Azospirillum sp. TSH100: one gene and its partner. The protein of the gene in region 2 interacts with the protein of the main gene of each other region in a pairwise test. Links are inferred from orthologs where the notes say so. Each region holds a gene or a part of one and is shown on either strand. Other genes may lie near its edges.

Evidence for each region.
Region 1: the proteins of E6C72_RS05195 (region 2) and E6C72_RS14500 interact in binary tests that used the Escherichia coli proteins (3 or more experiments, as listed by UniProt). The link is inferred for Azospirillum sp. TSH100 from one-to-one orthologs.

Annotation. Positions count from the first base shown.
Region 1 is NZ_CP039635.1:400,869-416,397, forward strand. What follows is about bases 5,971-8,876. They hold E6C72_RS14500 (DeoR/GlpR family DNA-binding transcription regulator), read right to left. Parts: upstream 7,876-8,876; coding sequence 7,066-7,875; downstream 5,971-7,065. Other genes in these bases: rhaS (rhamnose ABC transporter substrate-binding protein), read right to left, coding at 6,007-7,020; E6C72_RS14505 (bifunctional rhamnulose-1-phosphate aldolase/short-chain dehydrogenase), read left to right, coding at 8,099-8,876. Outside these bases: E6C72_RS14465 (tetratricopeptide repeat protein), read right to left, coding at 1-367; E6C72_RS14470 (FGGY-family carbohydrate kinase), read right to left, coding at 468-1,931; E6C72_RS14475 (L-rhamnose mutarotase), read right to left, coding at 1,935-2,276; E6C72_RS14480 (ABC transporter permease), read right to left, coding at 2,273-3,340; E6C72_RS14485 (ABC transporter permease), read right to left, coding at 3,337-4,338; E6C72_RS14490 (sugar ABC transporter ATP-binding protein), read right to left, coding at 4,335-5,816; more of E6C72_RS14505, read left to right, coding at 8,877-10,201; rhaI (L-rhamnose catabolism isomerase), read left to right, coding at 10,247-11,545; E6C72_RS14515 (hypothetical protein), read left to right, coding at 11,685-12,602; E6C72_RS14520 (protein kinase), read right to left, coding at 12,619-14,007; E6C72_RS14525 (protein phosphatase 2C domain-containing protein), read right to left, coding at 13,997-15,529. UniProt on the Escherichia coli protein: Represses ulaG and the ulaABCDEF operon. Two ulaR binding sites have been identified in each promoter.
Region 2 is NZ_CP039634.1:1,080,638-1,087,418, forward strand. What follows is about bases 3,133-6,359. They hold E6C72_RS05195 (bifunctional acetate--CoA ligase family protein/GNAT family N-acetyltransferase), read right to left. Parts: upstream 6,030-6,359; coding sequence 3,333-6,029; downstream 3,133-3,332. Other genes in these bases: E6C72_RS05200 (DoxX family protein), read right to left, coding at 6,220-6,359. Also shown: E6C72_RS05175 (DUF167 family protein), read left to right, coding at 1-263; bifunctional methylenetetrahydrofolate dehydrogenase/methenyltetrahydrofolate cyclohydrolase FolD, read left to right, coding at 265-1,170; E6C72_RS05185 (magnesium transporter CorA family protein), read left to right, coding at 1,167-2,162; ModD protein, read left to right, coding at 2,181-3,011; more of E6C72_RS05200, read right to left, coding at 6,360-6,690. UniProt on the Escherichia coli protein: Catalyzes the acetyl-CoA-dependent acetylation of lysine residues of a large number of target proteins. Acetylates RNase R in exponential phase cells and RNase II.

The DNA of each region.
Region 1 (15,529 bases), on a different replicon or contig from region 2:
GGTCGCCGGCGGCATCCAAGGTGCGGGCCTGTTCAATCAGGATTTCGAGGCTGGGGGAGACTGCGGCGGCACGACCGAGGTGACGCATGGCCCGGTCGAACGCGCCGCTGGACCGCGCGATGCGGCCTGCCAGCAAGTGAGCGGGCGCGTTGTCGGCCCTCGCCGCCAGACTGGCCTGGATATGGATGTCCGCCCTGGCCGCGTCGCCCTTGGCGAACAGAACCGCCGCGAACAGGTGGTTGAGGACCGGATCGTTCCGGCTCCGCCGCAGGCCGGTCTCGCACAGGGATACCGCCTGCTCCAAGCGTCCGGCATTGAATTCAGCCACGATCTGCCGCACCAGATCTTCGGTCGTCGCGACGCGCATGCCTCGTCCGCCTTTATCCTTGCCGCTTCGGAAGCCGGCCGGTGCAGCAGTCTTAGGGGCAGACAAATGGGCGCGCCAGACAAATTTCCGGCGTCCCGTATCACGCCGAACTGACGGGATCGAGGTCCGGCCGGCCGGCCATCCGCGAGCTTCGCTTGGCAGAGGCCCCGTCGAGCAGGCCGCGCCATCGCACTCCATAGCCCAAGATTCGCCGCGCGACATCCGGGGGTGCCGTGGTCTGGCGATAGGCAACCTCGTCCCGGCCGTGATCCGCCTCGCCGGCCGCCAGCAGCGCGGCCCCCGCACTGGTCCCTGTCGTCCCGCTGGAGGCGAGGACCGGACGGCCGGTCAGCGCGCCCAGCGCCTCCAGGAACAGGTCGTTGCGGGCGAACGGCCCCTCGACGATGGTCGGGCCGCCGGCCGCCATCGCGCCCAGCATCTCTCCCGTCATCAGCGCCAGATAGAGGCTCGCCGCCGCCGCCCGCTCGCCGGGGGACAGGCTTGCCGGATCGGCGGTCCACCGCCCGGTGTGCGAGGGAAACGGCCCGGTTCCGGGGGAGAAGGTGGGAAGCGCCATCACCGCTCCGTCCAGCACCCGCCCGGTCTCCGCCGGCGATGGGACGGCACCGCTGCGTCCGGTCAGCAGATCATACTCCCGGCCCCCCATGAAACGGGATGAGGGAACCGGCCGCCCCAGGGCATCGACATTCGCCAGCATGTCGCGCGCCGGGTCGAGCCTCGCCAAAGCCCCGCCCATTGCCCCGCCAACGGAAAGGGCGATCACCCAGGTGCCGGTCGACACCACCGACAGCGGCGCCTGCCGTCCCAGGATGTGCGGCAGCAGCGACGCGTTGGAATCGTGGATGCCGCAATGAACGGGAACCGGCCGCTCACCCAGCCCGGCCTGCGCGGCGATCTCCGGACGGAGCATGCCGACCGCGGCGAAGGCGCTGTGCAGCGGCGGGAACTTCATCCGCCAGCCGGCCCGTCGGACCAGGGAGGAGAAGGTGCCGGACGCCGGCGCCCACAGATCGGTGTGGCAGCCGAGGGAGGTGACCTCGCTCGCCGCCACGCCGGTCAGCCGCCACACCCAATATTGCGGATAGAGAAGGATATGGCGGGCCCTGGCAAAAGAGTCGGGATGGAGGCGTTCCAGCCAATACAGCTGCCGCCCGAGATTCAGGCCGCAGGGCAGCCCCGGCGAGAAGCTTTCCTCGAAGCCGGGACGCAGCCGCTCATAGTCCGGGCCGGTCTCCTCCGGCAGCGCGCTTTCGTAATCGAGGACGGGAAGAACCAGCTCCCGGTCATCGACCAGTGCGGCGCAGGCGCCGTGCGTGGTGACGGAAATCGCATCCACCCGATGCTCAGCCGCGCAGGCCGCCAGCGACGCCAGCAGGAAGGACCAGAGCCTGTCGGTGTCGTAATGGGGATAGGGGCCATCGTGGCGGACGGCGTTCGGCTCGCTGGCGACGAACAGGTCGGCCCGCTGCGCCAGATCATGCAGAACAAGCTTGGCGTTGGTCTTGCCGACGTCGAAGACGGCGATGAAGCGGGGCTCCGTCATGCGTCAGTCCATGTGGAAGAGGGTGACGAGCGGCGTGACCGCCGGCTCGTTGTCCGGCTTGGTTTCCATGATGTCGGCCATCATCGCCCACCAGCGCCGCATCACCGGATGCTGCGGCAGCGCGTCCATGCCATGGTCGCGGCGGCGCCACAGCACGCCGAACAGATGGCCGGTCTCGCGGTCGAGATGGATCGAGTAGTCGGTGACCCCGGCCTCCCGCAGCAGCTCCACCAGTTCCGGGAAGATGCGGTCATGCCGCGCCTTGTACTCCGCCTCCATCCCCGGCTTCAGGTTCATGCGGAAGGCGTATTTCTCGTGCGTGTCGCGATTCATTGTGGGGGTCATGCCGCCGGCCTCCGCAGCCGGGCCGACAGCCGGCGCAGCAGGATGGGCAGGGCGACGACGGTGATCAGCATGGCGCCGACCACGATCGACATGATGATGCCCGACACGTTCAGCAGGCCGAGCCCGAAGGTCAGCAGCCCCATGACCAGCGCCGCCAGCACGACGCCGGGGATGGTGCCGGTCCCGCCGGTGATCGCCACGCCGCCCAGCACCACCATGGTGACGATATCGAGCTCCCAGCCGGTGGCGATCGACGGCCGGGTGGACCCGAGCCGGCTGGTCAGCATGACCGAGGCGAGCCCGGCGGCCAGCCCCGCCGCCAGGAACAGCCAGAACTTCACCCGCCGGACGCGCAGCCCGGAAAACTCGGCGGCGGCCGGATTGTGGCCGATCGCCCGCACCGTCCGCCCGAAGGCGGTGCCGTGCAGCACGATGCCGGCAAGCAGTGCCAAACCGAGGAAGACGGTGAACTCGAAGGACAGCCATTCCCAGACATAGCCCTGGCCGAAATAGGCGAACTCGGCGGGATAGCGGGTGTAGGCGCCGTCGCCGAGGATGCCGTAGGCCAGCCCGCGGAACAGGCTCATGGTGCCGATGGTGGCAACGATGGAGGGCAGTTCCAGCACCGTCACCAGCACCCCATTCAGCGCGCCGCAGGCCAGCCCGGTGGCGAGCCCGACCGCGACGATGACGGCGGCCGGATGGCCGGCGGCGGCGGTCATCCCCATCATGGTGGAAGCCAGCGCGATGATCCCGGCGACCGAGATGTCGATCTCCGCCGACAGGATGACGAAGGCCAGCGCCAGGGCGACGATCGCCTTTTCCGTGAAATTGAAGGTGGCGTCCGACAGGTTCCAGATGTCGAGGAAATAGGGCGAGGCCAGACTGGCGGCGGTGACGATCGCCGCGATCAGGGCGAGCAGCAGCGTCTCCCAGCTGCGCAGCAGCGCCAGCGCCGGCGCGTCGCCGCGGTCGGGGATGAAGCGGACCGGCCGGGCGTCGCCATCCCGCTTCGCCGCGTCGTCCTGGGCGCCCGACGGCACCTTGGCGTCCAACATGGTCATGCTCCGGTCTCCTGCCCGGCGGTCAGGCGCCGGAGGATGATGCGGCCCTTGGTCCGTTCCGCCCGCGTGTTGAGGATGACGGCGGCGATGATGATCGCGCCGGAAATGCTCATCTGCCAGAAGGGCGAGATGCCGACGACCGGCAGGGCGTTCTTGATGATGCCGAGGAACAGCGCGCCGAGAACCGCGCCGCCGACCGACCCCAGCCCGCCGGAGATCGACACGCCGCCGATGACGCAGGCGGCGATCACGTCCAGCTCGAAGCCGGCGGCGATGTCGACATAGGCGACGGCGAAGCGCGACACCCAGAGATAGCCGCACAGCCCGGCCAGCAGGCCCGAGAAGCAGAAGGCGCGGAACACCGTGCGGCCGGCGTCGATCCCGGCATAGGCCGCCGCCGCCGGATTGCCGCCGACGGCGTAGAGCGCCCGTCCAGCCGCCGTACGGGTGAACAGCAGCGCCGCCAGCGCGATCACCGCCACCGCCGCCCAGGCCAGCAGCGGCAGGCCGAACAGCATCATGCGCGGCAGGTCGAGATAGGCGTGCGACATCTGGAAGGTGTTCACCCACTCGCCGCCCGACAGCACGAAGGCCAATCCGCGGAAGATGGTCAGCGTCCCCAGCGTCACGACGATGGCCGGAAGCCCGACCTTCCACACCAGCAGCCCGTTCACCGCCCCCAGCGCCAGCCCCATCGCGGCGGAGCCGAACACCAGCAGCGGCACCGGAATGCCGGGATAGGCGGCGTTCAGCATGGCGCCCGCCATGCCGGTCAGCGCGAGGTTGGCCGCCACCGACAGATCGATCGAGCGGGTCAGGATGACCGCCGTCTGGGCGATCGCCAGGATGATGAGGATGGCGCTGTCGGTGAACACCCCGGCAAGGTTGGCCGGCGTCACGAAGTCCGGCGCCCGCAGCGCGATCAGCCCCAGCAGCAGCAGTCCGACGACCAGCAGCAGCGCCTCGCGCCGCTTCGGCAGGTGAGTGAGCGGGCTCATGCCGCGACCTCCATGTTTCCGGTCGCCGCGCGCACCAGCGTCTCGGCGGACAGCCCGTCGCGGTCGTGGATGCCGGCCTGCCGGCCTTCGCGCATCACCAGCACGCGGTCGCTCATGCCCAGGATCTCCGGCAGCTCGGACGAGATCATGACGACCGCCAGCCCCTGCGCCGCCAGTTCGCTGATGAAGGCGTGGACCGCCGCCTTGGACCCGATGTCGATGCCCTTCGACGGCTCGTCGAGGATGATGACCTTCGGCCCGGTGGCCAGCCACTTGCCGATCACCACCTTCTGCTGGTTGCCGCCGGACAGCGTGCCGACCGGCTGCGACAGCGACGCCGCCCGCAGATCGAAACGGTCGGCATAGGTGCGCGCCATGGCGAATTCGGCCTTGCGGCGCAGGAAACCGCCACGGCTGACGGCGCCCAGCGACGCCAGCGTGACGTTCTCGGCGATCGGCATGGCGAGCACCGCGCCGTGCCGGCCGCGCTCCTCCGGCACATAGACCAGCCCGGCCTCGATCGCCTGACGGGGAGAGCGGATGACCACCTCGCGGCCGTCGATCGCCACCCGCCCGCGCGACGGCCGGGTGATGCCGAACAGCGACTGGCAGAACTCCGACCGGCCGGCGCCGACGAGGCCGTACAGGCCCAGGATCTCGCCCCGCCGCAGTTGGAACCCGATGCCGTCGAATTCGGTGGGATGCGAATAATCCTCGACCTCCAGCACCAGCTCACGCGGGACCACGGCGATCTTGGGGAAGGTCTGCTCGATGGGCCGGCCGACCATCAGGCGGACGATCTCCGCCTGATCGGTGCCGGCCAGCACCCCCGCCCCCACCGACCGGCCGTCGCGGAAGACGGCGTAATCGTCGGCGATGCGGAAGACCTCCTCGAACTTGTGGCTGATGAACAGGATGGCGCGGCCCTGCGCCTTCAGCGCCTCGACGATGGCGAAGAGTTCCTCCGCCTCCTTCTGGGACAGGGCGGCGGTCGGCTCGTCCATCACGATCACCCGCGCCTCGATCGACAGGGCGCGGGCCACCGCCACCAGATGGCGCTGGCCGATCGACAGATCCTTCAACCGGGTGCGCGGCCCGAACGGCGCGTCGAGCGAGCGCAGCAGCGCGGCGGCGCGCTCGTTGGCGGCCTTCCAGTCGACCAGCCCGAACCGCGTCTTCGGCGCATGGCCGAGGAAGATGTTCTCGGCGACGCTCAATTCGTCGAACAGCACCGTCTCCTGGTGGATGGCGGTGATGCCGGCGGCTTCCGCCACGGCGGGCGAGCCGAAGACGACCGGCCTGCCGTCGATCAGGATGTCGCCGCCGTCCGGCCGGTAGATGCCGGTCATGGTCTTGACCAGCGTCGATTTGCCGGCGCCATTCTCGCCGATCAGCGCGGTGACCCGCCCGGCGCGCAGGGTCAGGGTCACGTCCGACAGCGCCCGCACGCCGGGAAACAGCTTGGTGATCCCGCGCATCTCCAGAACGGGCGTATCCGGTGCGGAGGATGGTCGATCGGCTGTGGTGGGATGGAGTTGGGCAGGACGGAGGGTTGACATCGGACAAGCCTGCCTGTCGTTGAGCCGCAAAGGTCGGTCGCGGGGAGCGCGATGCAGGGGATGGCCGGCGGACCGCAGCGGGGCCCGCCGGCCGCTTCAGCGCGTCCGATCAGAAGATCTTGGCGAACTGGTCGATGTTGGAGGCGTCATAGGTGAAGGGATCGCCCATGGCCGCCTCGCCGCCCTTGCCGACGGTGATCTCGCCCATGCGGCCGGCCTTCAGCTTGGCACCTTCCGGGACCGAGGTCATCTTGCCCTTCACCAGATCGTAGGACAGCATGGTGGCGGTGTAGCCGAGGTCGATCGGGTTCCAGATGGCGAAGGATTTGCTGGCGCCCGACTTGATGGCGCCGGCCATCTCCGACGGCAGCCCGAGCCCGGTGACGTAGACCTCGCCGATCTTGCCGGCGTCCTTCACCGCCTGGGCGGCGGCGACGATGCCGACCGAGGTCGGGGCGATGATCGCCTTGACCTGGGGATAGGTCTTCAGCAGCGCCTGGGTCTCGCGATAGCTCTTGTCCGACAGGTCGTCGCCATAGACGGTGGTGACGATCTTCAGGCCGGGATAGTTGGGCAGCGCCTTCTTCATCTCCTCGATCCAGATGTTCTGGTTGGTCGAGGTGGCGGTCGCCGACAGGATGGCGGCGTCGCCCTTGCCGTCCGGCAGGGCGGCGGCGGCGAGCTTCAGGTTGATGTTGCCGATCAGCTGGTTGGACGACGGGTTCAGATGCATCAGCCGGCCCTTGGCCGACACGCCCGAATCCCACGAGATCACCTTGATGCCGCGCTGCATCGCCTTGCTCAGCGCCGGAACCAGCGCGTCGGGGTCGTTGGCGGACACGGCGATGGCGTCGACCTTCTGCGAGATCAGCGCGTTGATGACCTCGATCTGGCCTTCGGCCGAGGTGGTGGTCGGGCCGGTGTAGATGATCTCGACGCCGCCGAGCTCCTTCGCCGCCTCCTGGGCGCCCCGGTTGGCCGCCTCGAAGAAGCCGTTGCCGAGCGACTTCACCACCAGCGCGATGCGGACCTTGTCCTGCGCCGCGGCCGGAGTGATGGCGCAAACGGCGGTGAGGCCGACCGCCATCGCGACCGGCAGAAGCATTTTGCTGAACACCGACATTCTTTGTTTCCTCCCCATTTCGTGTTTGCTTGCAAGCTTGGCGGGTCAGGCGACCTCCGACGGTTCCTCCAGCGCCCTGCGGTCGGCGGGGGCGACGATCAGGCGGACGCCGGCCGCCTCGATCGTCCGGGCGGCGGCGTCGCTGATACCGTCGTCGGTGATGATGGTGTGCGCCCGCTCCAGCGGAACGATGATCATCGAGGAGCGGGCGTCGAACTTCGAGGAGTCGACCAGCACCACCAGCTCGTCGGCCTGACGCATCAGCCGCTGTTCGGACTGGATGATCAGCGGATCGCCCTCGCCGATGCCGTAGGCGGAGATGCTCTGCGCGCCCATGAACATCCGCCTTGCGCGGAAATGAGCGATTCCGTCGCTTTCGAACGGGCTCAGGATCAGCCCCTGTTCGCGGTACACCGCGCCGGCCGGCAGCAGCACCGTGCATTTCGAATGCTTGATGAGATGCTCGGCGATCATGAAGGAGTTGGTCATCACCTGCATCTGGCGGTCCGCCATGTGGTGGACCATCTGGAAGGTGGTGGTGCCGCCATTGATGACGATGGCGTCGCCGGGCTCGCACAGATCCACCGCCGCCCGGGCGATCAGGCGCTTTTCCACCTGCTTGACCGTTTCGGCCATGCGGAAAGGCCGGGCGGTGATGGTGCCGTAGGGCGACGGCGTGATCGCCTCGGCGCCGCCGCGCACCTTGCGCAGCTTCTTCTGAAGCGCCAGCGCCGCGATATCCCGGCGGATCGTCGCCTCCGACGCGCCGGTCAGCTCCGCCAGATCGCCGACCGAGGCCACCGACCGGCTCTGCACCAGCCCCAGAATGATCCGATGGCGTTCGCTTTCCAGCATTCGATCCTCCCTTTCGCAAACTGTTGCCCTAACGAACCATATCCGTCAATCATTTTCGATCATGTACGCGCAAATTTTGATCGGAGATGATTTTTTATGATCGGAATTGTTGACTTCCGACCGATCGATCGGCAATACGAATGATCAGCGGCACAGCCTATTGCCCGCCGATGTGATTGGGGCAGGCGTGATTTGGGCAGGCGTGACCAAGGAGGACTCGAACATGACCGACACGAACGGCGCCCGGCGCCTGGAGAACCTGTGGGACGACAAGGTCGCGGACGCGCTGGACGAGCCGGGGCGGCTCCTCTACCGCTCCAACCTTCTCGGATCGGACAAGCGGATCACCAATTACGGCGGCGGCAACACGTCGGGCAAGATCACCATGCCCGACCCGCTGAGCGGCGAGCCGGTGCCGGTCCTGTGGGTGAAGGGATCGGGGGGCGATGTCGGCACCATGAAGCTCGACGGCTTCTCGACGCTCTACATGGACAAGCTCCTGCGCCTGCGCGACCTGTACCGGGGCGAGGCGCACGAGGACGAGATGGTCGGCTACCTGCCCCATTGCACCTTCAACCTCAACCCGCGCGCCGCCTCGATCGACACGCCGCTGCATGCCTATCTTCCGCACCGCCATGTCGATCACATGCATCCCGACGCGGTGATCGCCATCGCCGCGACGGCCAACAGCCGCGAGATCACCTGCAAGGTCTATGGCGACGAGATCGGCTGGCTGCCCTGGCGCCGTCCGGGCTTCCAGCTCGGGCTGGAGCTGGCGAAGTTCGCCGCGGCGAATCCGGAAGCCAAGGGCGTCGTGCTGGAAGGCCACGGCCTGTTCACCTGGGGCGACAGCTCGAAGGCCTGCTACGAGACGACGCTGCGCATCATCAACGCGGCCATCGCCTGGTTCGAGCGTGAGACTGCGGGCAAGGCGGCCTTTGGCGGAGCGGTGGTGCCGACCCTGCCGCCGGCCGAACGGCAGGCCGTCGCCGCAAGGCTGATGCCGGCCATCCGCGGCCTGATCGGCGGCGACGAGAAGAAGGCCGGCCATTTCGACGACAGCGCCGCCGTGCTGGAGTTCGTCGGCTCGCGCGATCTGGCGCCGCTGGCGGCGCTCGGCACCTCCTGCCCCGACCATTTCCTGCGCACCAAGATCCGGCCGCTGGTGCTGCCCTTCGATCCGGTCGCGGGCAACCTCGACGCCGTGCTCGCCAGGCTGCCGGATGCCGTCGCCGCCTACCGCGCCGACTACGCCGCCTATTACGGGCGCTGCCGCCGTCTGGACTCGCCGGCCATGCGTGATCCGAACGCCATCGTCTATCTGGTGCCCGGCGTCGGCATGCTGACCTTCGCCCGCGACAAGGCGACCGCCCGCATCGCCGGGGAGTTCTACGTCAACGCCATCAACGTCATGCGCGGCGCCTCGTCGGTCAGCAGCTACTGCGGCCTGCCGGAACAGGAAGCCTTCGACATCGAATACTGGCTCTTGGAAGAAGCCAAACTCCAGCGCATGCCGAAGCCCAAGGCGTTGGCCGGACGCTCCGCCCTGGTGACCGGCGGCGCCGGCGGCATCGGCCGCGCCACCGCCGAGCGCATGCTGCGCGAGGGGGCCTGCGTCGTCCTCGCCGACATCGACGGACCGGCGCTGGAGGCCGCCTCGCAGGAGCTTGCCCGCGCCTACGGCAAGGATCAGGTGCGTTCCCTCCTGCTCGACGTGACCGACGAGAGTGCGGTGCGCGACGGCTTCGCCAAGGCCTGCGTCGAGTTCGGCGGCTTGGACATCCTGGTGTCGAACGCCGGCATCGCCTCCTCCGCGCCGATCGAGGCGACCGAGCTGTCGGTGTGGACGCGCAACATGGACATCCTGTCCACCGGCTATTTCCTAGTGGCGCGCGAGGCGTTCCGCCTGTTCCTCGCCCAGGGGATCGGCGGATCGGTGGTGTTCGTCGCCTCCAAGAACGGGCTCGCCGCCTCGCCGAACGCGGCGGCCTACTGCACGGCGAAGGCGGCGGAAATCCATCTGGCCCGCTGTCTGGCGCTGGAAGGCGCGCCGGCCGGCATCCGCGTCAACGTCGTCAACCCCGACGCCGTGCTGCGCGGCTCCAAGATCTGGAACGGCGAATGGCGCGAACAGCGCGCCGCCGCCTCCAACCTGTCGGTGGAACAGCTGGAAGACCATTACCGCAACCGTTCCCTGCTGAAGCGCTCGGTCTATCCGGAGGACGTCGCCGAAGCGATCTATTTCCTGGCCTCCGACGCCTCCGCCAAATCGACGGGCAACATCGTCAACGTCGACGCCGGCAATGCCCAATCCTTCACGCGCTGAGTCCGGCGATAAGGCCCGTACAAAAAATCACAAGGGACGTGCGACATGATCCAGTATCCGATCGGCCGGGATGTCATCGAACGTTCGAACGAGGCGCAGCGGGCCGCGCTGTCGGCCGATTACGCGTCGCTGGGCGAGCGTCTGGCCCGGCGCGGCGTCGACATCGACGCCGTCACCGCCCGGGCGGCGGCATTCCACGTCGCCGTCCCCTCCTGGGGGGTCGGCACCGGCGGGACGCGCTTCGCCCGCTTCCCCGGCATCGGCGAGCCGCGGACCATCTTCGAGAAGCTGGACGACTGCGCCGTCATCCAGCAGCTCGGCCGGGCGACGCCGGCGGTGTCGCTGCACATCCCCTGGGACGCCGCCGACCCGCGCGAGCTGAAGGCGAAGGCGGACAGCCTCGGCCTCGCCTTCGACGCCATGAACTCCAACACCTTCCAGGATCACCCGAAGGATCCGCGCCAGCCGCTGTCCTACAAGTACGGCTCGCTGTCGCACACCGACCGGGCGGTGCGCGATCAGGCGGTGGAACACAACATCGCCACCATCGAACTGGGCCGGGCCATCGGATCGAGCGCGCTGACGGTCTGGGTCGGCGACGGCTCCAACTTCGCCGGACAGTCCGATCTGGGCCGTGCCTTCGAGCGCTATCTCGACTCGATGAAGCGGATCGCCGCGGCATTGCCGGAGGATTGGCGCATCTTCTCCGAACACAAGATGTACGAGCCGGCCTTCTACTCCACCGTCGTGCAGGACTGGGGCACCAGCTACATGACGGCGCAGGAGTTGGGGAGCAAGGCCTTCTGCCTCGTCGATCTCGGCCATCATGCGCCGAACGTCAACATCGAGCAGATCGTGTCGCGGCTGATCCGCGCCCGCAAGCTTGGCGGTTTCCATTTCAACGACTCCAAGTACGGCGACGACGATCTCGACAGCGGCTCCATCGACCCGTTCCGCCTGTTCCTGGTCTTCAACGAACTGGTCGGCGCCGGCGAGGCGCTGGAGGCCTTGCGCCCCGCCCACATGATCGACCAGTCGCACAATGTCACCGACCCGATTGAAAGCCTGATCCGCTCGGCCAACGAAATCCGTCGCGCCTATGTCCAGGCGCTGCTGGTCGACCGGGTGGCGCTGGCGGGTCATCAGGAGGAGAACGACGCGCTGATGGCGTCGGAAACGCTGAAGCAGGCTTTCCGCACCGATGTGGAGCCGATCCTCGCCAAGGCCCGTCTCGATGCCGGCGGCGCCATCGACCCGATCGCCGCCTACCGCGCCAGCGGCTACCGCCGCAAGGTGGGGGCCGAACGCCCCGCCGCCATCGCCGGCGGCGGCGGCATCGTCTGATCGCTCCCTGATCCGCAATGGTCGACCGCGCTTGCTGACCGGAAGCTCGTAGAGATCGCGTCGACATGATTGCAGGACGTCATGCATGGGGCGATGCCGGAAACTGACTTCCACCTTTATTGCGAGTGCGATAGCCTGCATGACGCATCCCAGGATGCATCATGCGGAATGTCTTTCCCTGAAAAAGACAAGCTTTCTGGCTCTCATCTCGCTAAAGGTGGCCATGAGCGACGAAAACAAAGCCATCGAGGCACTTTATGCCGAAGCCCTTCGCATCAGGGTGAGCGCAGGGCCGCGACGGCCGTCGTCCGCTCCCAACACGGCGTCGCCAACGGCAGTTCCGCCAGTGGCCGGCCCAGCTCCGCTCCGGGTCTTCGCGACCGTCAGGCGCGCATATGGATCGGTGATTTCAGAGATCGCGGAGTTCGGCAGGCGATCCTGGCTGTTCATCGCCATCATCGTGGCGTTGTTCGCGTTGATGAAGCGGAACTTCGCCTCTGATCCCGGTCTGCCTCCCTATTTCGTCGCGCTCAACCTCGTTGCGTATGCAAGCCTGTTCACCTGCTGGGTCCGACGACACAGCGGGCTGCCGCCGGGCGGCTTCGCGGCACTGCATCTGCGCTGCGGCTTGCGCGAACTCAAGGTGCTCGGTGTGCTGCTGCTTGGGCTGGTGCCATCCACCATCGCCTTTGGTATCGTGTTCGCCGCGGCGAACAGCGCTATCGGCGAGCTTGCCGGACTGCTCGGCGGCATTCTGGTCTTCGCCCTGATCTATGTGAGAGGGCCACTGATGATGGCGGTGGCAATCGCACAGGACCGTTTTCAATCGATCGACCAGACCTGGAAGCGCGGACGTGGAAGGATGTGGAAATCCGTGGCGATTGCGGTGCTCACCCTCCTTCCGGTGACCTTTGCCTGCATGGTGCTGAGAAGTCTGCTTGGTGGTCATGCGACGACCGAGGGCGCCGTGTTCGGTTTTGCGGCTGAGCTGACCGTCCGGTTGGCCGGGATGGCGATCCTTGCCGTGGCCCTTCAGGAGATCGACAGCTCAGCCTGAAGCCACGGCGGGCCGGTCAACCCGACGGCTGACCATCGAAGGCGCGGATTTCCCAGAAATTGGAAATCAGAGAGTCAGCCGGGTTGAGAGGCACATCCTGCGGGCCGTCCCCCAGAGAATGGCTGCGCCCGTCCTGAATCAGGAACAGCGGATGGCCCCATCCCACCTTAAGCAGGAGCTTCTTGCCCGAGAACTGATAGCCGATTTCCGAAAGTTCGCTTGAGACGCTTGCGAAATTGCCGGTGTCCGACATGGACAGCTGGACCTTCTGCACCAGCTTGGTGCGCGTTCCGGAGCGCTTGTGGAACTCGAAGAACGGCCGGTTCTGAAACTCCTTATGCAGGCGGACGCCAATCCCGAGCGCTTCGAGCCAGTCTTCCGGGCTCGGCATGTCAGCGATGCTGCCGGCCTTGAGCGCGCGCTCCAGCAACCGGAAGCCTTTTGGCCAGAGCTGGACGATGCGGTCGGGAAGTTCGGAAATCGATTGAGCGCGGACCATCTCCGGAGTCAGCAATTCATGGCGGTCCAGCAGCGCTTCCGCATCGGGCGACCATGTCATCAGCTCACAGATGATGGCGCCGAGAGCAAAGCGATCCGTCTGGACCAGGATGCTGCCGTCCTTCGCGCCGGGGTCGGCGGCGATGCGGTTCAGGATCTCCGGATACTGGTACCCCGTGGTCCCCAGGGGCCGGCAGGCGATGCCGCCGACCGTGCGGGGCAGCGGCTGGATCGAAGGGTGATAGAAACCATCAAAATCGCACAGGCTGCACACCCGCTCGCCTTTTGGTCCGGGCCCGATCATGATGTTGGCGGCGGAGAGGTCGCCATGCACGATCTGCATGCTTTCCAGCGCCGCCACCGCGCAGCAAAGCTGGGCGGCGAAGGTCTTGCGGAGCTTGGGATCATAGGTTCCGTTCCAGGCCCCCTGCTCCTTCAGCCGGCTGAAATCCTCGGCACAACCACCAAACCGGCCGCCGATCTGCAATGCGACGTGTCCGATGATGGTGTGGCTGTTGATGGTGCTGCCGGGCAGCCACGCATAGGGCACACCCTGGAAAAGCCATTCATGGCTTTTCGTCAGCCCGGATTGGATCAGGAACTCGGTCCTTTCGCGCCTCTCCGGGATATCGACTTTGAATATCTTCAGGAACGAGGGGAGGTCACCCAGTGACGGATGGTGGCAGGACACCAGAATTCCGTACGCCTCCAACCCGGTCCGTGGCCGTGCATTGCTTTCATTATGAATGGAGAAGGTGATATTACCTCCGCCAGCCATGTTGTTTGCATAGAATTTCTGGCCATAAATTTTTTTAAGATTGGACGCAGAGAAGGAATAATTTGTCATTTCATATTTGCCTTTTTGGGAAATCAAGATCCGATCCGGTTGGGCTTCATCAACGCCCACCTCTGAGCGAATAGCCCGGGGGCGGCCAGCCTCCCGAAGGACCAGGCGGAATGTTCGGCGAAGCGCCATCCTCCGCCGGCGGTGTCTGATTAGGAGACGTCATGATCATATCCACGACGGTGCGGATCTCCGGACCGTCAGGGCCACGGACGCTATATGCGAACTGATCGGCCACTTTCCCGAGAGGCGGCACGGCCGGCGGGCGATAGACGATTTTCCCCTGCACACGATCCACCGTCACGCTGCCCGAGGTCTTGGCAAGATCAAGAGTGATGGCCGCCAAGGACGGGCCGACATCCAGGCGGGCGGCGCCATCCGGCAGGACTTCGATCCGCTGGGTGCGGGCTTCGGAGCGCAGCGGCTTCGGCTTGGTGCCCCGCACCGCCAGGACCAGATCTCCGGTCCCGTCACGGCGCTCACCATCGGCCCTGGTATCGGCAAAGGAGTAGGACAGCGCCATTTCCCGCCGTTCCCCGGACGGAAGCTCGGCAAACCCGCTCGCCTCGTACCGGAAAAGGCCCCGCTGCGGGTCGAACCTGATGTTCCCGACGATGTCTGCGGACGACACGGCCGTGAGGCGGAAGCCCTGCGCTCCGGCTTCACCACGGATGGCTTTCATCAGGTCGACCGTATCGCCCGCATCAAGTTCCACATGCCGGGTCTCCCGAAGGAGAACAGGACGGTTGGCGGCGGCCATCCAGCCTTGCAGCCGGTTCCGGAGCGTGTCGCTCGCGGTCAGCCCCAAGGCAACGGCCACCAGCATGGCCGCGGCCCCCCCGGCGGCGACCGCCAGATCATGGACGAGCCTCCGGCCCGGATCACGGCCGGCCCCCAGGCCGGGCTCCTCACCGGAACCGCGACCGAGTTCATCGTGAAGCGGAGCTTTCGGCGCAGGGGGGGGATGTAGAACCGGCTGTGCGGTGTCTGGCGTGGGCCAGGAGGCCCCCGGCGGCCATGTCAACCTCGCCAAACTGTAGTTGTCGAGCTCCCGGTCCGGTCCGCCGGCCAAAACCAACATCTCTTTCCTGATCGCTGCGCTGGATGCCAGGTCGAGACAACGATAGTCGGGATGCTTTGCCTCGGGATGCCGGCGCTGCAATGTGCGGTCGACACCGTCGCTCGCCAGGATGACGTCGACCCGCGACAGAGTGCCGATGTCCGACAGCCAGGCCGCCTGGAAGTCAGCCTCTGAAACCGCCAGGGATACGAAGCTGGAGATCGCGAGCGCTTCGGTCGACGCGAGCGGCACCCGAACCTCCGCCGGCACGCCGGCTGCCTTCTTGACGACGTTGATGCCGCCGTCGCCGGCGAACAGCAGAAACCCTTTTTCCTGCGACAGGACGGCGAGGAGCAGGGTGCTGTTGTACCAGTGCTCGGACCGGTCGAGGTGGCGGCGGAAGACCTCCACGCTCCAGCCGGCAGGGATCACGTTTTCGGCGAGCAGGTGGCGCCTGTCCGCCTCAAGTTCCACACGCAGGGCCGACGCCAGCCCGCGCCGCATGTCCGCAAGATCGGCTTCCGA
Region 2 (6,781 bases):
ACGCGGTCACCGGCACCGCCGAGACGGCCGGAGGGGGACGGGTGCTGAAGCTGGCGGTCACGGCGGTGCCGGAAAACGGCAAAGCCAATGAGGCCGTCATAAAACTGTTGTCGAAGGCATGGAAAGTGCCCAAGACCAGTCTGACCGTGGTGGCTGGCACCACCGACCGGAACAAGATTTTGCATGTGGCGGGCGACCCGGCGGCATTGCTGGCCCGGCTGTCGCCCCTGATCGACGATGTGGGCAGCGAAGGTGGAGAGTAGCATGGCGGACGCGAAGATCATCGACGGCAAGGCCTTTGCGGCCGGCCTGCGTGCGCGGGTGGCGAATGGTGTGGCGGCGCTGAAGGCCAGCCATGGTGTCATCCCCGGTCTGGCCGTCGTGCTGGTGGGCGAGGATCCGGCCAGCCAGGTCTATGTCCGCTCCAAGGAACGGGCCCTGGTCGAACTGGGCATGAACAGCTTCGACCATCACGAGCCGGCCAACATGGCCGAATCCGACCTGCTGGCGCTGATCGACCGGCTGAACGCCGATCCGGCCGTCCACGGCATCCTGGTCCAGTTGCCGCTGCCCAAGCACATTGACACCCAGAAGGTGCTGGCCCGCATCGTCCCGGAGAAGGACGCCGACGGCTTCCATGTCGTCAATGCCGGGCTGCTCGCCACCGGCCAGCCGGGCGCCATCGTGCCCTGCACGCCGCTGGGCAGCCTGCTGCTGATCCGCGACACGCTGGGCCGCGACCTGAAGGGCAAGCGCGCCCTGGTGCTCGGCCGCTCCAACATCGTCGGCAAGCCGATGGCGCAGCTTCTGTTGCAGGCCGACTGCACGGTGACGATGGCCCATTCCCGCACCGTCGATCTTGCCGGCGAATGCCGCCGTGCCGACATCCTGGTGGCGGCGGTCGGCCGGCCGGAGATGGTGCGCGGCGACTGGATCAAGCCGGGAGCCACGGTGATCGATGTCGGCATCAACCGCGTCGCCGCGGCCGAACTCGGCAAGACCCGTCTGGTCGGCGACGTCGCCTTCGACGAGGCGGTGAAGGTCGCCGGCGCCATCACGCCGGTCCCCGGCGGCGTCGGCCCGATGACCATCGCGTGCCTGATGCTGAACACGCTGGCTGCTGCCTGTCGCGCCGCCGGCGCGCCGGTGCCTGAAGAGGCCGCCCTTTGATCACCGTCCACGCCCGCGCCGAGGATGGACGGGTGGTGCGCCAGCCGCTGGAACTCGGCGAGGAGTTGCCGGGCGGGGCGGTCTGGATCGATCTTCTGCGCCCGACCGAGGCCGAGCGCGCCCATGTCGGCACGCTGACCGGCTGCGATCTGCCGACGCGCGAGGAGATGAAGGAGATCGAGGCCTCCAGCCAGCTCTATGTCGAGGGAGAGGGGATCTACATGACCTCTCCCATCATCTCGCGCGCCACCTCGCCCCACCCTGAGCAGGGCGAGCTGACCTTCGTGCTGACCCCGCGCCACCTGATCACGCTGCGCTATACCGAACCGCTGCCGGTCATCACCTTCGCCGCCCGCTGCGTCCGCCAGCCGGAACTGCTGGCGACCGGGGAGAGCGCTCTGTTCGGCCTGCTCGACGCGGTGATTGACCGGGTCGCCGACGTGCTGGAGCTGGTCGGCGGCCGCATCGACGAGCTGTCGGCCCGCGTCTTCGACGATTCGCTGGACGGCGGCGGCTTCGGCAAGGCGGCCAAGAAACCCGACGAGTTGCAGGACGTGCTGCGCGGCATCGGCCGCGCCGGCGACCTGACCCACAAGGTGCGCGACAGTCTGGCCGGTCTCGACCGGCTGGTGGTGTTCATGACCTCGGTCAGCGGCGGCCGGCTGAACAAGGACCAGAAGACCGCGCTGAAGACGATGACGCGCGACCTGCGGTCCCTGACCGAACATGCCGGCTTCCTGGCGCACGAGGCGAATTTCCTGCTCGACGCCACGCTGGGCCTGATCAACATCGAACAGAACGCCATCATCAAGATCTTCTCGGTCGTCTCGGTGGCGCTGATGCCGCCGACGCTGATCGCGTCGGCCTATGGCATGAATTTCAAGCATATGCCGGAACTCGACTGGGAGTTCGGCTATCCCATGGCCATCCTGCTGATGGTGCTGTCGGCGGTGGTCCCCCTCTGGTACTTCCGCCGGCGCGGCTGGCTCTGAAGGAAGGAAATCCCGCCGATGACGACCATCCTGCCCGACGCCGCCCTCGACGCGCTTCTGGCGCAGGATGTTCCCTACGGCGACCTGACAACCGATGCGCTCGGGATCGCCGCGCATCCGGCGCGGATGAGCTTCACCGCCCGCGGCGCCATGGTGCTGGCGGGGACGGAGGAGGCGGCGCGGCTGGTGGAGAAGGCCGGCGGCCGGGTTCTGCGTTTCGAGCCCAGCGGCACGGAAGTCGGGGCCGGAACGGTTTTCCTGGAGGCGGACGGCCCGGCCGGGGCGCTGCACCGAGCCTGGAAGGTGGCGCAAACGCTGGTCGAATACGCCTCCGGCATCGCCACCCGCGCCCGGCGCATCGTCGATGCGGCCCCTGGTGTCACCGTCGCCTGCACCCGCAAGAACTTTCCCGGTGCCAAGGATCTCAGCGTCAAGGCGGTGCGGGCCGGCGGGGCGGTGATGCACCGGCTCGGCCTGTCGGAAACGCTGCTGGTCTTTTCCGAACACCGCGCCTTCCTGACCGAATCTCCGGATGTCTGGATCGCGGAGTTGCGCCGCAAGGCCCCGGAAAAGAAGATCGTGGTTGAGGTCGGATCGGTGGAGGAGGCGGTGGCCTTCGCCCGCGCCGGCACCGACGTGATCCAGCTGGAAAAGCTGCCGCCTGACGCCGCCCGCGCCGTGATCGAGGCGACAAGGCGCCTGACCCCGCCGCCGGTGGTGGCCCCGGCCGGCGGCGTGACCGAGGCGAACGCTGCCGCCTACGCCGCGGCCGGCTGCCGCCTGCTGATCACTTCCGCCCCCTTCTTCGGCCAGCCTGCCGACGTCCAGGTCGTGCTGGGGCCGGCGTAGCGGCGATGCCCGCAGGGGCGCCGCGCAGCCACTGAAATTCCTGATTTCGCGAGCGAAAGCGCTTTCGCAATACCTATGCGTGCGCCACAGTGGCGACGCGGACGGGATGGCGGAGTGGCCGCCATCCCCGCTGCGCACAAGGAGAACAGAGGATGAAGGAAATCCTCCAACTCCTGATCCTAGCGTTGGAGATCGTCAAGAGATTGCTTGATCTCTTCAGCTAGCATCGGGCTGGCGGGCAGGGGGGCGGAATCCCCCTGTCCGCCAAGCCTGATATTGCCCCATCCGTGCCTTTAGTCAACCACCGGTACAGACGGTCATTTACGCCGCCAGCCCGCCGCCCAGCTCGATCCGCACCTCCACCACGCCGGGCTCATCCAGGTTCTCCTTGCGGACGAAACCCAGCGCGCGGCACATGTTCAGCATGTTGGTGTTCTCGCGCAGAACCTCGCCATAGACCTCCTTGATGCCGCGCGAGCGGGCATAGTCGAGGATCTTGTTCATCAGGATATAGCCCAGCCCCTGGCCCTTCATGTCGGACCGCACCATCACCGCATATTCGGCACGGCGGTTGTCGGGGTCGGCGGTGATGCGCACCACACCATACATGATGGTATCGCCGGTCTGCTGGTCGGGACCGACGGCGATCAGCCCCATCTCGCGGTCATAGTCGATCTGGGTCAGACGCGCCGCCGCCTGATGCGACAGCCGCTTCAGCGGGGCGAAGAAGCGCAGGCGCAGGTCTTCCGCCGTCTGGTTCTCCACCAGATGGTGCACCAGCGGCTCGTCCTCCGGCAGGATCGGGCGGACGAAGAACTGGCGGCCGTCCTTGATGGTGATGCGGTCCTCCAGCGACTTGGGATAGGGGCGGATTGCCAGCCGCGCCGCTCCGGCCAGCGCCGGCACGCCGACCTTGATGCGGGCGTCCAGCGCCGTCACGCCGTCCGCGTCGGCCAGCAGCGGGTTGATGTCCATCTCCGCGATCTCGGGGAAATCGACCACCAGCTGGCTGACCTTGTTCAGCGTCAGCGCCACCGTGTCCAGATCGACCGCCGCACGCGAGCGGTAGCCCTGAAGCTGGCGGTGGATGCGGGTGCGGCTCATCTGCTCCGCTGCCAGCTTCATGTTCAGCGGCGGCAGGGCCAGCGCGTAATCCTCCACCACCTCGACGCCGATGCCGCCCTCGCCGAACAGCAGGACCGGACCGAACATCTCGTTCTCGGTCATGCCGACGATAAGCTCATAGGCGTCGGGGCGTACGGCCATCTCCTGGACGGTGAAGCCCTCGATCTTCGCGTCGGGCGCCAGTTCGGCGACGCGGGCCAGCATCGCCTCGGCCTCCGCCTTCACGTCCTCCGGGCTGGTCAGGCCGAGAGCCACGCCGCCGACGTCGGATTTGTGGGTGATGTCGTGCGACAGGATCTTCAGCGCGATCGGCCCGCCGATGACGCGGGCGGCGGCGGCGGCCTCCTCCGGCGTCTCGGCGACGCGGGTGTCGACCACCGGGATGCCGTAGGCGGCGAGCACGCGCTTGGCCTCATACTCGCTCAGCCACTCGCGCTTCTCGGCCATGGCGCGGGAGATCACCTTCTTCACGGTGATCTCGTCGGGCTGGAAATCCTCCGCCACCGACGGCGGGGTCTCCATCAGCAGTTCCTGGCTGCGGCGGTAGCGCACCAGATGCATGAAGGCGCGCACCGCGTCGGACGGGCCGTTGTAGGTTGGGATGCGGCCATCGGCGAACAGCTTGCGGGCCTCCATCGCCGACTGGTCGCCGATCCAGCTGGTCAGCACCGGGTGGCGGCGCGCCTTGTTGGCCTGCACCGTCTCCGCCACCGCCTGGGCGATGGCCTCGCTGTCGGTCAGGGCGGAGGGGCAGTGCAGGACCAGAACCGCGTCGTTGGCGTTGTCCTGCATCAGCGCGTTCAGCGCCTCGGCATAGCGCTTGGGCGTGGCGTCGGCGCCGATGCGCAGCGGGTTGCGGAAGGGGGCGCCGCCGGGCTGCGGACCCAGCGCCTTGCCCAGCGCCTCCTGCGTCTCCGGCGCCAGGGCGGCGAGCCGGCCGCCGGCCCGGATCAGCTTGTCGGTGGCCATCACCCCCATGCCGCCGCCGTTGGTCAGGATGGCCAGCCGGTCGCCGGTGATCGGCACCCCGGTGCCCAGCGTGCCGGCGGCGTCGAACAGCTCTGCCAGATCGTTGACCCGCAGCACGCCGGCCCGGCGGAACACCGCGTCATAGACGGCGTCCGACACCGCCAGCGCCCCGGTGTGGCTGGCCGCGGCCTCCTGCGCCTCGTCCGATCGCCCGGCCTTGATGACGATCACCGGCTTCTGGCGCGAGGCGGACCGGGCGGCCGACATGAATTTGCGGGCGTGCGTGATGCTCTCGATATAGAGCAGGATGGCGCGCACCGTGACGTCGGAAGCGAGATAGTCCAGCAGATCGCCGAAATCGATGTCGCCGCGGTCGCCCAGCGACACCAGATGCGAGAAGCCGATCCCGCGTGACGTCGCCCAGTCGGCGATCGAGGTCAGCACCATCGAGCTTTGCGCCACCAGCGCCACGTCGCCCTTGCGGGGCGCCACCGGCGCGAAGCTGGCGTTCATGCCGCGGCCGGGCACCATGGCGCCCAGGCTGTTCGGTCCCAGCACCCGCATCAGATAGGGCTTGGCCGTGTCCAGCATCGCCTGGGTCTGGTCGGCCGACATGCCCTTGGTCATGACGATGGCGGCCTTGGTCCCGCGCTTGCCCAGCGCGTCGATGGTCGCCGCCACCGTGTCGGGCGCCGTGCAGATGACGCCCAGGTCCGGCGTGATCGGCAGGCTGTCCACCGTCTTGTAGGTCAGCACCCCTTCCACCGCGCGTTCCGTCGGGTTGACCGGCATCACCGGACCGTCGAAGCCGGCCTGGAACAGGTTGCGGGCAACCACCGCCCCCACCGTGCCGGGTTTGCGGCTGGCGCCGATCAGAGCAATGGACGCGGGCTTGAACAGCTTGTCGAGGTTGCGAACGGTCATGACCGGATCCGGGGCTGGGATAGGCGCCGGCCCCAGTGTGCCATGGGCTACCGACGGTTTTGATGACGAACAGCGCAAGCCCGGACTTTCATCCCCGCCATTTGCTGCGACGCAACATTAAGGGCTGGTATGACCATCGGGCAAGAGGCGTTTCGTCGCGCCGCCTCCGGCGGGACGGCGCCCGTTCCGCTTACCGCGAGGTCCGGCGCCAGGCGTCGGCCGACACCGCCAGGGACAGCAGACCCCACAGCACCAGATACTCCACCCCGCCCTTGGCCCAGTACCAGTTGATGCCCTTGGTGGCGAAGATGGCATAGGCGGCCACCGCCATGCAGCCTGCCGACAGCAGAGCCGCCCAGCGGGTAAAGAAGCCGCCAACGAGCGTCACCAGGGCCAGGGATTCGCAGATGATGGCAAGGCCGAGGAACAGCGGTGCCGGCTCCAGCCCGGCCTTGGCGAAGAAGCCCAGCGAGGCGTCGATGCCGGTCAGCTTCTGGTAGACATGCGGGGCATAGAACAGGCCCAGCAGAATGCGCACCATGTTCATCGGCAGCGCTGGTGAGAAGCGGTCGGGCAGAACCGCCGGGCCGATCAGGGCGGCGAGCGGCGATGCGCCATCCGTAGCGTGGGAACCCGTGCTGTTTGCGATTCCAGTGGACATGATCGTTCAATCCTTAAAATTCTAGTGAATTCTGCCTGTTTGGCTGGAAAACCGCTGAACGAGAATGCTGGCTGACAGGCAAGGGTGACGC